Regions from separate parts of the Acidovorax sp. FG48 genome, predicted to be linked through region 1. Evidence: riboswitches for the same ligand, from Rfam matches in the RefSeq annotation. Region 1 holds a riboswitch; the other holds the start of a gene.
The links. A riboswitch is a leader RNA that binds a small molecule or an ion and turns the genes downstream of it on or off. The one in region 1 is predicted to bind glycine.
Positions count from the first base shown of each region.

Region 2: another riboswitch for glycine. It lies ahead of ACODSU_RS14570 (D-amino acid dehydrogenase); the one in region 1 lies ahead of gcvT (glycine cleavage system aminomethyltransferase GcvT).

Region 1 is NZ_JBMDJH010000012.1:86,961-90,148, reverse strand. Features, by position in the region: gene ACODSU_RS17135 (TRAP transporter large permease) at 1-1,020, shown strand, start outside; glycine riboswitch at 1,026-1,131, shown strand; glycine riboswitch at 1,145-1,276, shown strand; gene gcvT (glycine cleavage system aminomethyltransferase GcvT) at 1,324-2,466, shown strand; gene gcvH (glycine cleavage system protein GcvH) at 2,548-2,922, shown strand; gene gcvP (aminomethyl-transferring glycine dehydrogenase) at 3,037-3,188, shown strand, end outside.
Region 2 is NZ_JBMDJH010000009.1:113,380-116,567, forward strand. Features, by position in the region: gene ACODSU_RS14560 (YXWGXW repeat-containing protein) at 1-283, shown strand, start outside; gene ACODSU_RS14565 (2-keto-4-pentenoate hydratase) at 326-1,108, opposite strand; glycine riboswitch at 1,339-1,450, shown strand; gene ACODSU_RS14570 (D-amino acid dehydrogenase) at 1,546-2,862, shown strand; gene sorU (SorU family sulfite dehydrogenase c-type cytochrome subunit) at 2,926-3,188, opposite strand, start outside.

The sequences.
Region 1 (3,188 bases):
GTGCAGGGCGGCCTGCCCATGACCTGTGTGCTGACCTGCATGATCTTTGCGGCCGTGTCTGGCTCGTCAGTCGCCACCACGTTTGCGATTGGCGCCATCCTGATCCCTGCGCTCATCAAGCATGGCTACCCCACCAGCTACGCCGCCGCGCTGCAGGCCACCAGTGCTGAGCTGGGCGTGATCATCCCTCCGTCCATTCCGATGATCCTGTACGGGGTTAGCGCCGAGGTATCGATCGGTGAACTGTTCATCGCCGGCTTTGGCCCCGGGCTGCTGATCAGCGGCGCGCTCATGTTGTTCGTGTGGGGTTACTGCAAGTACAAGGGCTGGGGCAAAAACGACGGTGATGGGCGCATGCCTTTTGGCAAGGCCACGCTGCAGGCGGGCTGGGCGCTGCTGATGCCCGTGATCATCCTGGGCGGCATCTATGGCGGCGTGTTCACCCCCACCGAGGCATCAGCCGTCGCTGTGTTCTACGCGCTGGTGGTCGGCATCGTCATCTACCGCGAGATCAAGCTCAAGGACCTGTTCGCCATCCTGCGCAAATCGGCCATCTCATCGGCGGTGATCATGTTCATCATCGCCAACGCCGGGCTGTTTGCATTCCTCATTACACGTGCAGGCGTGCCCGATGCCATCGGCCGGTGGCTGGAGGCGGTGCTGCAGTCCCCGACCCTGTTCCTGCTGGGCGTGAACGCCGCGCTGTTCGTGATTGGCATGTTCATCGAGACCAGTGCGGCGATCATCGTGCTGGCCCCCATCCTGGCGCCCGTGGCCATGCACTTTGGCGTAGACCCCGTGCACTTCGGGCTGATCATGGTGGTGAACCTGGCGCTGGGCATGATCACGCCCCCGTTCGGAGTGAACCTGTTTGCTGCCTGCACGGTGGCCAGAATCTCGCTGGACCGGATCATCAAGCACCTGCTGCCGTTCGTGGGCGTGATTCTGGTGTGCCTGCTGATCATCACCTACGTGCCATCGATCTCGTTGGCACTTCGGGATCTGGTCTACGCAAAGTAGTTAGAATCGCCCGGTCAGGAGAGAGTGCTCCATCTTGTCCATAAGACGCGCAGCACCGCCGAAGGCGCAGGCAGCAGCCGAACGCTCAGGCAAAAGGACTGGCAACCGCCCGCAGCGATGTGGGCGTTCCCTTGCTGGAGAGAGGTGGCCCCACAGAAAAGAAACTGTGTGCAGGCCATCCACCGAAGGAGCAAACCGCACGGCCAGCCAGGGCGCTGCGGTGAATCTCTCAGGTAAAGCGGACAGCAGGGCAAATCCCGTGACCACACCCTGGTCGCGGCCCCCATTTGCCCGGAGTCCGCCATGTCAGCCACCGCCCCCCTGCTCACCACGCCCCTGAACGCCCTGCACATCGAGCTGGGCGCCCGCATGGTGCCTTTTGCAGGCTATTCCATGCCCGTGCAGTACCCCGCAGGCCTGATGGCCGAGCATGTGCACACCCGCACCGCCGCCGGCCTGTTTGACGTGTCGCACATGGGCCAGCTCAAGCTCATCGGCGCCGACGCTGCCGCAGCGTTTGAAACCCTGATGCCCGTGGATGTGATCGACCTGCCCGTGGGCAAGCAGCGCTACGGTCTGCTGCTGACCGACGAAGGCACGATCATTGACGATCTGATGTTCTTCAACCAGGGCATCGTGGATGGCGAGCCCACCTTGTTCGTCATTGTCAACGGCGCCTGCAAGGTGGGCGACATTGCCCATATCCAGGCCCGCATCGGCCAGCGCTGTAAGGTGGTGCCCATGCCCGACCACGCCCTGCTCGCTCTGCAGGGCCCACAGGCCGTCACCGCCTTAGCCCGCTTGGCGCCCGGTGTTGAAAAGCTGGTGTTCATGACCGGTGGCGCGTTCAGCATTGCAGGCTGCGACTGCTTTGTGACCCGCAGCGGCTACACCGGCGAAGACGGCTTTGAAATCTCTGTACCCGCCGCGCAGGCCGAGACGCTCGCCCGCGCCCTGCTGGTCCAGCCTGAAGTCAAGCCCATCGGCCTGGGCGCCCGCAACTCGCTGCGCCTCGAAGCAGGCCTGTGCCTGTATGGCAACGACATCGACACCACCACCACACCCCCCGAAGCCGCGCTGAACTGGGCCATCCAGAAGGTGCGCCGCACCGGTGGCGCGCGTGCAGGCGGCTTCCCGGGTGCCGACAAGGTGCTCGCACAGATCGACAACCCTTCCAGCCTGCCCCGGAAGCGCGTGGGCCTGGTGGCGCTCGAGCGCGTGCCGGTGCGCGAACACACCGAACTGCAAAGCACGGACGGCCAGAAGATCGGCGAAGTCACCAGCGGCCTGCTGGGCCCCACGGTGAACGAACCCGTGGCCATGGGCTACGTCACGCCCGCCTTTGTAGCCATCGGCACCCGTGTCAACGCCATCGTGCGCGGCAAGGCGGTGCCCATGGAAGTGCGCGCCATGCCGTTTGTGCCGGCCAATTACTACCGCGGCTGATTTCATCAGCGAAGCGCAGAAGCTGCGCCCGCTTACATTGCAGATTCCTTTACTTTTTTTCCTTTGCTTGAGGAGCTTCCCATGACGATCAAATTCTCCAAAGACCACGAGTGGATCAACGCCGCTGATGCCAACGCTTCGGTGGTGGGCATCACCGTGCACGCGCAGGACGCCCTGGGCGACGTGGTGTTTGTAGACCTGCCCGAAGTGGGCAAAAGCTTTGCCCAGGGCGAAGTGGCAGGTGTGGTCGAGTCCGTGAAGGCCGCCGCCGATGTGTACATGCCCGTCTCTGGCGAAGTGGTCGAAGTGAACGAAGCCCTGCGTGCCGACCCATCCCTTGCCAACAGCGACCCGCTGGGCGCTGGCTGGTTCTTCAAGGTCAAGCTGGCCGACGCGAGCCAGCTCGACGCCCTGCTGGACGAAGCCACGTACACAGAGTTCGCCAAGAACGCCTGATCCCTGCCGACTTACAGGGCATGGCGCCGGGCCATGCCCGGCCCGCCGCCCTGCCGCGTGCGCGCTCTTTCCCCGGCACCGCCCCCAACCCGCTGCGACCTACGAGACTGCCCCATGCTGATGCAATCCGCCACCCCCCTTGGCGCGCTTGAAAACGCCACCGAATTCCTGCCCCGCCACATCGGCATCGACGCGGCCGACGAAGCGCACATGCTGTCGGTGATCGGCGAGGCCTCGCGCCGTGCGCTCATCGAATCCATCGTGCC
Region 2 (3,188 bases), on a different contig from region 1:
CGAAGCCGTTCCACACGCCCGCAAGGGACAGGTGTGGGTGCCTGGCTACTGGGACTGGCGGGGCCACCGCCATGTATGGGTGGCAGGCCACTTTGAAAAGGTGCGGCCAGGCTACCGCTATCGCACCCCCCAGTGGGAGCAGCGCGACGGGCGCTGGGAGCTGCACCGGGGCGGTTGGGACCGCGATGGCGACGGCATTGCCAACCGCAATGACCGCGACCGTGACGGCGACGGCGTGCCCAACCGCCGCGACCACCAGCCGGACAACCCACGCCGCAACTGATCGACGCTCCGCTGGCTAGCCAGGGCGCCAGGCCCTGTGCCTTTATGGCAGGTGCAACACCGCCTGCCCCAGCCCGGGAAAGTCGGCCACCACCTCGGCCCCCGGCGCCACCAGCACGGTGCCGGTGCATGACCCGGTGGTGACCCAGTGCCCCGCGCGCAGTCCACCCAGGCTGCGCGCGCCTTCGTTGGCCAGCCACACCAGCAGGCGCAGCGGGTCGCCCGCCGGGTTGCCCCAGGTGGCATGTTGCACGGCCACGGCCCCGTTTACCGACAAAGTCACCGCTTGCGCCAGGGGCTGTGCGGTGGCCACTTCGTCGGTGCCAGTCCCCACAATCAGCGCTCCGTGGCATGCCTGGTCGGCCAGGCGGCTCCACTCGCCCTGCTGCGCCCAGGCAGCAAAGCGCGTGTCGCACACCTCGATGGCGGCCCGCACCGACGCCACGGCCGCCAGCACTTCGGCGGCGCTGTAGGGGGTGGCGCGGGCGGGCAGGTCGGCCCCCAGTTCGTAGACCCATTCCGCCTCCACCCCCATCACGGCAAAACCAGATGCAGCCAGCAACACGGGCTCGCCCGCTGCAGCCACCCACACCGAATCGCGGGTGAGTGCAGCGCGTGCCGGTTGCGCCTGGGGCGACGCAGCCCCGACCTTCCAGCCAGCGATGTGCCCGCGTGCACGCACCACCGCGTCTTGCACGGCATAGGCCTCGGAGGCATCCCGCGGGCGCAGCCCTGCGGGAAAGTCCAACGGGCGGGGCGTGCGCACTTCCCGGGCCTGGGTGATGACGGCGGCGCTGGCGGCAGGGTCCAAAGCGGTGGGGGACATGACAAAACTCTCCGTGGTGCAAGGGGTCGGCGGGATTATCGGCACCTTCCCCCATCGGCCCCGCCCCGCTGCATCAGCAACGATTGCGCCCCATTAGCCGCCGGAGTTGATCCGGCGCACAGGCTTGCCCCCTAGAATCGGCCTCGCAGGAGAGCACGGCAGGCACAGGCCACCGCTGCACCGAAGGCGCAAACTCCCATACACGCTCAGGTCCCGTACTGCACCATTCATCAAAGCCGTCTGGAGAGCCGCCTCGCGCAACGCGAAGCGCACCGAAGGAGCAAGCCGCAGCCCGGGTGGGTAGCGGTGAATCTCTCAGGTACCAAGGACAGGGGGAGCGGCAGCTAGGGCATTCATGCGCCAGCTGCACGCTATTGAATTCATAGCTGCCAGCGCATGTTTTTCTAGCGCCAGAGCCCAGAAAGGCTTTGAAAATCATGCGCGTGATCGTTTTGGGCGCCGGCTTGCTCGGCGTGACTTCGGCTTATTTCCTCTCGCAACTGGGTCACGAAGTGACCGTCATCGACCGCCAGGGCACGCCCGGCGCCGAAACCAGCTTTGCCAACGGCGGCCAGATCTCGGTGAGCCACGCCGAGCCCTGGGCCAACCCCAATGCGCCGCTCAAGGTGCTGCAATGGCTGGGCAAGGAAGATGCGCCCTTGCTCTTCCGCCTGCGCGCCGACATGCGCCAGTGGCTGTGGGGCCTGTCCTTCCTGCGCAACTGCACGCCCGCACGCACGCGCCACAACATCGAACAGATCGTGCGCCTGGGCACCTACAGCCGCGACACGCTGCAGCAGCTGCGCGCGGCCACTGGCATCCAGTACGACCAGCGCACACAGGGCATCCTGCACTTCTATACCAACCAAAAAGAATTCGACGGCGCGCTGGCCCCGGCCGAGCAGATGCGCGCGCTGGGCTGCGAGCGCCAGGTGATCAGTGCTGACGAGGCCGTGCGCATCGAGCCCGCGCTGGCCCACATCCGCCCGCAGCTCGCAGGCGCCACCTACACGGCCGAAGATGAATCCGGCGACGCCAACCAGTTCACGCGCGAGCTGGCCAAGCTGTGCGAGGCGGCGGGCGTGCAGTTCCGCATGGGCCACCACATCACCGCACTGCGCGAGGTGGGCGGCCGTATCGACCATGTCGAAGTGACCAATGCCGAAGGCCGCTTCGAGCGCGTGCGCGGCGATGCGTTTGTGCTGGCCATGGGCTCGTTCAGCCCGCTGCTGGCGCAGCCGCTGGGCATCCAGCTGCCCATCTACCCGGCCAAGGGCTACTCGGTGACGATGCCGGTCAAGGACGCCAGCAAGGCACACCAGGTGAGCCTGACGGACGACGAGTTCAAGCTCGTGTTCTCACGCTACACCAGCGAGCGGGGCGACCGCCTGCGCATTGCGGGCACGGCGGAATTGAATGGCTACGACCGCCACCTGAACCAGGTGCGCTGCGAGGCCATCGTGCGGCGGGTGGAGCAGCTCTTCCCCGGCGCCGGCGACACCACCCAGGCGCAGTTCTGGAGCGGCCTGCGCCCCGCCACGCCCAGCAACGTGCCGCTGATCGGCAAGACCAAAGTGGGCAATTTGTTCCTCAACACCGGCCACGGCACGCTGGGCTGGACGCACGCCTGCGGCTCGGGCAAGGCGCTGGCCGACATCGTGAGTGGCCGCGTGCCCGAGGTGGACTTTGCGTTCCAGGGGCTGCAAGGGCGCGCAGCCGGGGCGGCGCTGGTGCCGTCGCGCACGGCGGCCTGAGGCAGCGCGCGGTTGCAGGCGGTTGCAGCGAGGCCACGCTGCAACCGGTGCGAAAGGCTGCGCCTACTTGGCCGCGCCCGTGGCGTGCGCCACAAACTGCGCCACGGCCAACATGTCCTTCTCGCTCATGCGCTCGGCATACGAGGGCATTACACCGATGCCCGCCTTGAGCGCGCGCAACACGCGGCCCGCGTCGGGCTTCAACTCATCCAGCACCGGTCCGACCTGACCTTCAGCACCCGCAGCCTGCAGCGTGTGGCACACGGCGCAGGCGGGCTGGATCTTGGTGAACAGCTCCTTGCCGCGCGCCAGTTCGGCCGGGTCGG